DNA from 3 places in the Cupriavidus sp. GW822-FHT06G04 genome. Region 1 is predicted to be linked to each of the others. Evidence: predicted binding sites of a transcription regulator. Region 1 holds the regulator's gene; each other region holds the start of a gene.

What was found. The regulator sigma-54, encoded in region 1, starts transcription at its own class of promoters, with help from an activator protein. The targets are predictions, from matches to a motif close to TGGCANGNAANCTGCTTT.
Region 2: the regulator sigma-54 is predicted to act here: its motif matches at 1,571-1,588, upstream of urtA (urea ABC transporter substrate-binding protein).
Region 3: the regulator sigma-54 is predicted to act here: its motif matches at 2,026-2,043, upstream of AC1RKI_RS07920 (ammonium transporter).

What each region holds. Positions count from the first base shown of each region.
Region 1 covers NZ_JBXALD010000001.1:419,157-422,431, reverse strand. Annotated here, with positions in the region: gene hpf (ribosome hibernation-promoting factor, HPF/YfiA family) at 355-708, opposite strand; gene AC1RKI_RS01905 (RNA polymerase factor sigma-54) at 759-2,240, opposite strand; gene lptB (LPS export ABC transporter ATP-binding protein) at 2,373-3,173, opposite strand; gene lptA (lipopolysaccharide transport periplasmic protein LptA) at 3,193-3,275, opposite strand, start outside.
Region 2 covers NZ_JBXALD010000004.1:295,099-298,373, reverse strand. Annotated here, with positions in the region: gene cyoB (cytochrome o ubiquinol oxidase subunit I) at 1-340, shown strand, start outside; gene cyoC (cytochrome o ubiquinol oxidase subunit III) at 346-984, shown strand; gene cyoD (cytochrome o ubiquinol oxidase subunit IV) at 985-1,332, shown strand; gene urtA (urea ABC transporter substrate-binding protein) at 1,652-2,917, shown strand; gene urtB (urea ABC transporter permease subunit UrtB) at 3,116-3,275, shown strand, end outside.
Region 3 covers NZ_JBXALD010000003.1:138,246-141,520, forward strand. Annotated here, with positions in the region: gene AC1RKI_RS07915 (mechanosensitive ion channel family protein) at 1-543, opposite strand, end outside; gene AC1RKI_RS07920 (ammonium transporter) at 792-1,994, opposite strand; gene AC1RKI_RS07925 (HU family DNA-binding protein) at 2,567-2,848, shown strand; gene AC1RKI_RS07930 (acyl-CoA thioesterase) at 3,050-3,275, shown strand, end outside.

The sequences.
Region 1 (3,275 bases):
GCTGCAGCGCACTTGTGCGATGCAGTGCCGGCGTCGCGTGTGGTGCCGCGATATTGCCAGCCGGTTTGCCCACCCGTTGGGTGCCGGCACATCGCAGGGTCATTCGCCTTGCGCTTTTCGCCGGACAGCCATCGGGACCGTTCTGCCGTTGTATTTGTATGGCGCAGCATACACCGAGCCGCGCGAGATGCGAACACCCCGGATGCATCAAATGCTGCTGGCCGTGGTTTCGCGGTAACGGACCGAATTTCTGCCTCGCCGAAACCCGGGAATCAAAAAAGCCGCGCAGATGCGCGGCTTTGCTCTCTTCCTATCGATCCTCTAAGGGGCAACTTTTAGTGCGTTGCCGCCGCTTTATTGTTGCTGTAGTTGCGCGGCTGCCATTTGGTACTTGACCGCCTCACGGTCGTGGCCTTGCACGCGGTCCTTGTAGCGGATCACTTGCCGATCGAGCTTGTCGACCAGACAGTCGATGGCCGCGTACAGGTCTTCGTGATGCGCTTCGACAAAGATGTCCTTGCCCTTGAGATGCAGGTTGATTTCCGCGTACTGACGCCGGTCCTTTTCCTTATGGTTATCGACAGATAGCAGCACACTCACGCCAATGACCTGATCGAAATGCCTGACAATTCGCTCCAGTTTCGTTTCCACGTACTCACGCAACGGCGGCGTGATGTCGAGGTGGTGTCCACTGATCTTGAAGTTCATAGCGCTTCTCCTTCTGAAAGAGCCGCACCAGGCAGGCGGTTGCGGCTCGGCTACAAAGACTTGCGGAGATTGACTGCGGGGATCTTCAGCGCTTCGCGGTATTTGGCCACAGTGCGGCGTGCAACCACGAAACCCTGCTCGCCCAGCAATTCGGCGATGCGGCTGTCGGAAAGGGGATTCCTGGGGTCTTCGGCTCCTATCAGTTGCTTGATCAGCGCGCGGATCGCCGTGGAGGAGGCCGCACCGCCCGTCTCGGTGGAGACGTGGCTGCCAAAGAAGTACTTCAACTCGAAAGTACCCATTGGTGTGGCCATGTATTTGTTCGTAGTCACCCGGGAAATGGTCGACTCATGTAAACCGAGTGTATCGGCAATTTCCCGCAAAACCAAGGGGCGCATTGCGATTTCCCCGTGCGAGAAAAAGTTCTTTTGACGCTCTACGATTGCCTGCGCCACACGCAGGATCGTATCGAAACGCTGCTGGATGTTCTTGATGAGCCACCGCGCCTCCTGGAGCTTCTGCTGCAGTCCCGCCGCACCCGCTTCGCCTTTTGCACCGCGCAAGATTTGCGCGTACATGTCGTTGATGCGCAGACGCGGCATGACATCGGGATTCAGGTGCGCAATCCACCCGTTTCCACTTTTGCGCACAAATACGTCCGGCACCACAAAATCCGCTTCCGGGCGGCTATAAGCATGCCCCGGATACGGCGCAAGCGACCGAATCAACTCATGCGCGGCCTTTAATGCAATTTCGTCAACCTGGAGCGCTTTCTTGAGCCGCGTGTAGTCGCGCACGGCCAGCAGTTCCAGGTGATGATTGACGATAGACAACGCCAACTCGCGCTGCGGATGCTTCAAACGCCGCAACTGCAGACTCAGACACTCAGCCGCGTTGCGCGCGCCCACGCCGGGCGGATCAAAGCTCTGCAGCAACGTCAGCATGGCGTGCACTTCATCGACTTCGAATTCGAGTTCCTCGGGGAGTTCCCCGCAGATTTCCTCGAGCGACGCGCTCAGGTAGCCGTCGTCGTCGAGCGATTCGATCAGGAAGATAGCCAGGCCCTTGTCGCGTACCGAGATTTTCAGCGGCGTTAGCTGCTCCATCAGGAATTCGCGCAGCGTGGGATCGGCCTCGCGCAATTGCATCGGCGTTTTTTCGTCATCGTCACCCTGCGGACGTCGCGCGAAATCGTCGAGGCTCCAGTCGCTGCCGTAGTCTTCGCCGCCGGAATCGCCGTAACTGTCGTCCTCACCACTTGCCTGGCTGTCCTGCCGATCGTCGCCATTGGCCTTGGGCTCCGAGGGAGCCGGCGCGGGTGCGCTCTGCAGGTTCACGGAGCCATCGGCCGACACCCGCAAGGGGCTTTCGATCCAGTCGTTTTCGCGTTCCAGCAGGGGGTTTTCCGTGAGGGCCTGCTCGACCTCTTGCTGGAGTTCCAGCGTGGAAAGCTGCAGCAGCCGGATCGACTGCTGCAGTTGCGGTGTCAGGGCAAGATGCTGTGAAAGGCGAAGCTGAAGCGAAGGTTTCATGCGACCTATTCTATGCGCATCTTTCCGATGTTGGAACGGAAATTGCTGTCGTCTATCGCTTCGACTTCGTGATCGCCAACGGCTAGTTGACGAAAGCGCGGGAAGATTTTCCGCGCTGTCGGACAACCGGCATTACATGCGGAAGTTTTCGCCCAGGTAGACGCGCCGCACGGACTCGTTGGCGATGATTTCCTCGGGCTGCCCGGCGGCCAGCACCGTACCTTCGCTGATGATGTACGCGTGGTCGCAGATACCGAGCGTTTCGCGCACATTGTGGTCTGTGATCAGCACGCCGATATTGCGTGCCTTGAGGAAACTGACGATGCGCTGGATTTCGCCCACGGCGATCGGGTCCACGCCGGCAAACGGCTCGTCGAGCAGGATGAAGCGCGGCGCGGAGGCCAGCGCACGCGCGATTTCCACGCGGCGGCGTTCGCCCCCGGACAGCGACAGCGCCGGATTATTGCGCAGATGCGCAATCTGGAGATCATCGAGCAGCGAATCCAGCCGGCGGTCGATCTCGGCTTTCGAGAGGGGCTTGCCGTTTTCGCGCTGCAGTTCCAGCACGGCGCGGATGTTTTCTTCCACGTTCAGCTTGCGGAACACCGACGCTTCCTGCGGCAGATAGGACAGCCCCATGCGCGCACGCTCGTGAATCGCCAGGCCGCTGATGTGCTCGTCGTCGAGCACGATATCGCCTTCATCCAGCGCCACCAGGCCGACGATCATGTAGAACGATGTGGTCTTGCCGGCGCCGTTCGGCCCCAGCAGTCCCACCACCTCGCCGCTCTTGACGTCGAGCGACACGTCCTTGACCACCGTGCGCGAGCCGTAGCGCTTTTTCAGGTGGCGCACGATCAGCGTGCTGCTGTCGGCGCGGACGGCGGATGCGGAAGACGGGGCAGAGGCGGCGAGCGTGGCGGTATCGTTCATCTGGGGCTGTCTGGGGCGTTCAGGGCTTGGCTGGCGTGTCGGAGGGCTTCAGGTTCAGCGGCGCGCCGGCCGCGGCGGGTGCGCTGGCGTCGGAGCGGGGCG
Region 2 (3,275 bases), on a different contig from region 1:
GCCGCCCGCGTTCTACAACTTCGCGCACACCCCGGTGGTGCGTGACCTGGACGCATTCGCCGACATGAAGGCCCGCGGCGAAACCATCCGCACCGACGGCTTCGAGCAGATCCACATGCCGAAGAACACGGCTGCCGGCTTCTACATGGGCGCCTGGAGCCTGGCGCTCGGTTTCGCGCTGGTCTGGCACATCTGGTGGCTTGCCGCCGTGGGTCTGATCGGCATGGTGGTGGCGTTCATCCGCCGCGCCAACGACGACCATATCGATTACTACGTGCCGGCCTCCGAGGTCGAGCAGATCGAAACGCGCTATCAGCAGCGCATTGCTGCCCAGGGCTGATCACCATGTCGACAGAAGTTCTTGACCGCTTTGGGGCGCAAGCCCCCGCGCACTCGCACGACGAGGCGCACGACCACGCGCATCACGACACCAGCGAGAACACCATCTTTGGTTTCTGGCTGTACCTGATGAGCGACTGTATCTTGTTCGCGTGCCTGTTCGCCGCGTTCGCCGTGTTGCGCGGCGAAGTGGCGGGCGGCCCGACGGCCAAGGAGATCTTCGAGCTCAACTATGTGCTCGTGGAAACCGCCATCCTGCTGGTGTCGTCGATCACCTACGGCTTCGCCATGGTGTCGATGCAGAACCAGCAGCGCGGCCGCGTGATGTTCTGGCTGGCCGTGACGTTCCTGCTTGGCGCAGGCTTCATGGCGATGGAAATCAACGAGTTCGCGCACTTGATCCACGAAGGCGCCGGCCCGAGCCGCAGCGCGTTCCTGTCGTCGTTCTTCACGCTCGTGGGCACCCACGGTCTGCACGTGGCCAGCGGCATGCTGTGGATGCTGGTGCTGATGTGGCAACTGTCGAAGAAGGGCCTGACCCCGGCCGTGGCCAAACGCCTGAACTGCCTCAGCCTGTTCTGGCACTTCTTGGACGTGGTCTGGATCGGTGTGTTCACCGTCGTCTACCTGATGGGAGCAATGTAAATGGCACAGCAACACGCTACGAGCGCCCACGGCGCATCGCACGGCCACAGCAGCGTCAAGTCGTATGTGATCGGCTTCGTGCTGGCCGTGATCCTGACGGTGATCCCGTTCAAGATTGTGATGGACGGTACGATGGACCGTGGCACCATGCTCTGGATCATCCTGGGCATGGCGGCCGTCCAGATCGTCGTGCACCTGAAGTACTTCCTGCACCTGGACGGCTCGGACGGCCAGCGCTGGAATGTCACCGCGCTGTTGTTCACGGTGCTGATCCTGTTCATCGTGCTGGCCGGTTCGCTCTGGATCATGCACAACATGAACGCCAACATGATGCCGTGGATGAAGTAACCTTCGTCACGGTGGATTGAAGAACGGGGCCCTCGGGCCCCGTTTTTTATTGCCCGCGGTGCGCCATGCACCCGCGCTGCCCGCCCATGCACCGGATCGTGCCGATGCACGCCGGCGGTGCATAGGCGAACGCATCGACCCCTGTCCCCACAGCACCGTCCTGGTGCGTCGAAATCGTTCCCTTGCCGCTTTGTCGCGCCAGCGCTGCCCGAGGCGCGAAACCGCGCCCCCCGCCGCATGGCACGCTAGTTGCAGAAGCATCTCCCGGGGTGCGTAGTCCCTGACCACATACGACAAATCGGAAGAAATGGGAGCTGCAATGAAACGACGTGACATGCTGAAGCTGTCGGCGGTAGCCGCCGCAGCGCTGATTGGTACCAGCCCGCTGATGGCCCAGACCAAGGAACCGATCAAGATCGGGATCCTGCATTCGCTGTCGGGCACGATGGCCATTTCGGAGACCTCGCTCAAGGACGTCGCGTTGATGACGATCGACGAGATCAACAAGAGCGGCGGCGTGCTGGGACGCAAGCTCGAGCCCGTGGTCGTGGACCCCGCATCGAACTGGCCACTGTTTGCCGAAAAGGCGCGCCAGCTGATCACCAAGGACAAGGTCGCGGTCACCTTCGGCTGCTGGACGTCGGTGTCGCGCAAGTCGGTGCTGCCGGTCTATGAGGAACTCAACGCGCTGCTGTTCTATCCGGTGCAGTACGAAGGCGAGGAGATGTCCAAGAACGTGTTCTACACGGGCGCGGCGCCGAACCAGCAGGCCATTCCGGCCGTGGAATACCTGATGAGCAAGGAAGGCGGCGGCGCCAAGCGTTTCTTCCTGCTGGGCACCGACTATGTCTACCCGCGCACCACCAACAAGATCCTGCGCGCGTTCCTGAAGAGCAAGGGCGTTGCCGACAAGGACATCGAAGAGGTCTACACGCCGTTTGGCCATAGCGATTACCAGACCATCGTCGCCAACATCAAGAAGTTCTCGCAGGGCGGCAAGACCGCCGTGATCTCGACTATCAACGGCGATTCGAACGTGCCGTTCTACAAGGAACTCGGCAACGCCGGCCTGAAGGCCAAGGATGTGCCGGTGGTGGCGTTCTCCGTGGGCGAGGAAGAACTGCGCGGCATCGACACCAAGCCGCTGGTGGGCCATCTGGCCGCGTGGAACTACTTCATGTCGGTCAAGAACAGCCAGAACGACGCGTTCCGCAAGGAATGGGCCGACTGGGTCAAGGCCAACAATCTGCCGGGCGGCGACAAGCGCGTGACCAACGATCCGATGGAAGCCACCTACGTCGGCATCCACATGTGGGCGCAGGCCGTGAAGAAGGCCGGCACGACCGATCCGGACAAGGTGCGCGCCGCGATGTACGGCCAGACCTTCAAGGCGCCGGACGGCTTCACGCTGACGATGGGCGACAACCATCACCTGTACAAGCCCGTGATGATCGGCGAGGTGAAGGGCGACGGCCAGTTCAACGTGGTCTGGAAGACGCCGAAGCCCGTGCGCGCCCAGCCCTGGAGCCCGTTCATCGCGGGTAACGAAGGCAAGGCCGACAAGGTGTCGGTAGGCGGCAACTAAGCGCGGACCTCGTGCGCGCCTCGTTCCCACGCGCTGGGGACGAGGCGGGGCGAAGGGCGGCGGCGCGCGTCGCGAAGGCGGCGACGCGTGCGGCGATCCCGCGCCCCGATCCATCCCCGTGCGCGGGCGCGGCAGAACACCGCGGGTTTGATCACCACCAACACAAGACGCGAGACATCGCGCGAACCAGACTCCTGAATGCACCGATCCCTGACCTCGTGGCTACGCGCCATGCTTGCCATGCTGCTGCTGGCAGCCGCGCCGCTGTGGGCGGCCACGCCCCTCACGCAGGCCGACCTGAAGCCGCTGGCCGGCGACGATTTCGATGCCAAGACCGCCGCGCTGACCAAGCTGACGC
Region 3 (3,275 bases), on a different contig from region 1:
CAGTTCGACGCGGCGATACGAATTGGCGCTGAAGTTCTGGATGGTGTCGCTGAAGATCTTGTTGTTGCCGATCACGGTCATGACGTTGTCAGGCGTGTCGATCGAGGTCGAAAACAAACCGATTTCGCGCACCGTGCCTGTGATGCCGCCAATGGTCACGAAATCGCCGACCTTGAACGGACGCAACACCACCAGGAATGCACCGGCCGCGAAGTTGGCCATCAGGCCGGACCACGCCATGCCGATCGCCACGCCCGCCGCGGCAATCAGTGCGGCGAAGGTGGTGGTCTGGATGCCGAAGTATCCGAGGATGCCGATCACCAGCACGACATTGAGCGTGACCGTCACGATCGAGCCGACATAGCGCAGCAGCGTGGGATCGACGCTTTGCCTCGACAGCGATTTCTGGACCAGACGGACCACGAAATGGATCAGCCATCGGCCCACGACCCAGAACGCCAGGGCCGCCAGGACCTTTATGCCGAATACGGTGGCGTAGCCGTAGATGACATCGCGAATGCTTTGCAGTGAGGTGGTATCCATGGGACACGCTCCTGTGATGAACGGGCAGGGAAGAATCACGGACAGCGAAAGAGCAAACGCTGCTGATAATGTCAGGATCGCGAGACACGCGTGTGTCGGCGTTTCGGAACGGGCAAGGGCATTATTGGGCGCGTCGCCATGAAACTTCAAGGCAATCTTTGTGAATGGAAAGCAAAACGGCCGGACCTCATGTCCAGCCGTTTTTCCTTGACGATCACCGTGTCCCTGGCGCGTGGCGCGCCATGCGGTTACCAGTTGGTTTCGCGCTCCGCGGTGGCGGAAATGCGGTGCAGCGTCAGGTCCGCGCCGTTGAACTCCTCTTCCGGATCCAACCGGATTCCCACCAGCTTCTTGAGCGCCCCGTAGACCACGGCGCCGCCCGCCAGTGCAATGACCACGCCCATGAGTGTGCCGATCAATTGCGCCAGCAACGATACGCCGCCAATGCCGCCCAGCGCCTTCGCGCCAAAAATGCCGGCGGCGATACCGCCCCACGCGCCGCACAGGCCGTGCAGTGGCCACACGCCCAGCACGTCATCGATGCGCCATTTATTTTGTGCAAGCGTGAACATGTAGACGAACAGCACGCCGGCCACGGCGCCCGTGATCAATGCGCCGAGCGGGTGCATCAGGTCCGAGCCGGCACATACGGCCACCAGCCCGGCCAGCGGGCCGTTGTACGCAAAGCCGGGGTCATTGCGCCCCACGGCCCATGCCGCCAGCGTGCCGCCGACCATCGCCATCAGGGAATTGATCGCGACCAACCCGCTGATCTTGTCGATGGTCTGCGCGCTCATCACGTTGAAGCCGAACCAACCGACCGCCAGCACCCAGGCGCCGAGCGCGAGGAACGGGATATTCGACGGAGGATGTGCGCTGATGCGGCCATCCTTCTGATAACGCCCGCGCCGCGCGCCGAGCAGCAACACCGCTGGCAGCGCGATCCAGCCGCCGACCGCATGCACTACGACCGAACCGGCAAAATCATGGAACGGCGCGCCTGCCACGGCGCTGATCCAGTCCTGAATGCCGAAGCGATTGTTCCAGGCGATGCCTTCGAAAAACGGATAGATAAAGCCCACCAGAACAAAGGTGGCAATCAGCTGTGGGTTGAAACGCGAGCGTTCGGCGATGCCGCCTGAAATGATGGCGGGAATGGCCGCCGCAAACGTAGCCAAAAAGAAGAACTTGACCAGTTCATGGCCGTTCTTTTGCGCCAGCGTTTCGGCGCCGGCAAAGAATTGCACACCGTACGCCACGGTATAGCCGATAAAGAAATACGCCAACGTCGATACCGCAAAATCGACCAGGATTTTCACGAGCGCATTTACCTGGTTTTTCTTGCGCACGGTACCCAGTTCTAGAAAGGCGAACCCTGCGTGCATCGCCAGCACCATGATTGCGCCGAGCAGGATGAACAAGGCATCCGTGCCAGTCTTCAAGTTGTCCATTGTGATCTCATGCTCAAAATGGGCGCATGAGTAAGCAAATACCGTTCCAGAAATTGTCATTTATGGGGATTGGCGCGCAAAGACGGTGCGCAGCGCACCTGCATGGGGTGTTCGGGGACCATGGACTGCGGTGTCGGCTTGCCAGTTCTGGCGCCGTGGCCGATAGCCGTCCGCATCGATGCGCCAAAACGACGCATGACGAAGTCATCGGCAGAACCAATTCGGTGCGCCATGGGCTTTCGCACCGAATCCGGGCATTTGTGCGTTGCACCTCATGTGGGCGTCCAAGCACATGAAAATGGCGCATTCGTGGCGTAAACGCCATTTTCCTGTCGCCTTGACGAAGTGCGCCGTTCGATGCGTCAACCTCGCCAAAAGTGACGAACCGATCGGGCAAATAAAGGGGTAAAACGCCCGCTAAGTCTTGTCGGAGAACGATTTCCGGCAGTTTTCGTTGCTTCGGTGCCACTAGGGATTGCCCAAGCCGCAAAGGGCAGATTAGACTGCGCCGATCGGACTTTTGCCAACTGGCATAAAGGTTCGGTGACGACGACCAACAAGGGAAATCAGCCATGAATAAAGGTGAACTGGTATCGGCCATCGCCGCGGAAGCAGAACTCAGCAATGCCGCCGCCGAGCGCGCGCTGAACGCTGCGCTGGACAGTATCAAGAAGGCAGTGGCCAAGGGGGACTCGGTTACGCTGGTAGGATTTGGCAGCTTCAGCTCGGGCAAGCGTGCAGCCCGTACCGGTCGCAATCCGCGCACCGGCGAAACGATCAAGATTCCGGCCGCCAAGACGGTGAAATTCTCCGCTGGCCAGGGTTTCAAGGACGCCGTGAACAAGAAGAAGTAAGCGCATCGTGTCCCAGCAGTAAAGAGAGCGGCCTGACGGGCCGCTTTTCTTTTGGGCGATCCATTCCGAACCGCCGTCGGTTCATCGTTCCAATACCGGTTTAGCGATGCCCGCCGCGCGATTGCAGCATTCGGCACGCCATTTGCGCGCGCGTCGAGTTACACTGCCCGCGCCTCAGGCTCGATTTCTGGATTTTCTGCGATGAACGATCTGTCCCACCAGCTTTCCATGACCGTGCTGATGACGCCGGACATGGCCAATTTCTCCGGCAACGTCCACGGCGGCACCATTCTCAAATACCTCGACATGGTGGCCTACGCATGCGCCAGCCGTTATGCCGGCCGCTACGTGGTGACGCTGTCGGTGGACCAGGTGGTGTTTCGCCAGCCGATTCATGTCGGCGAACTCGTGACCTTCCTGGCCGCGG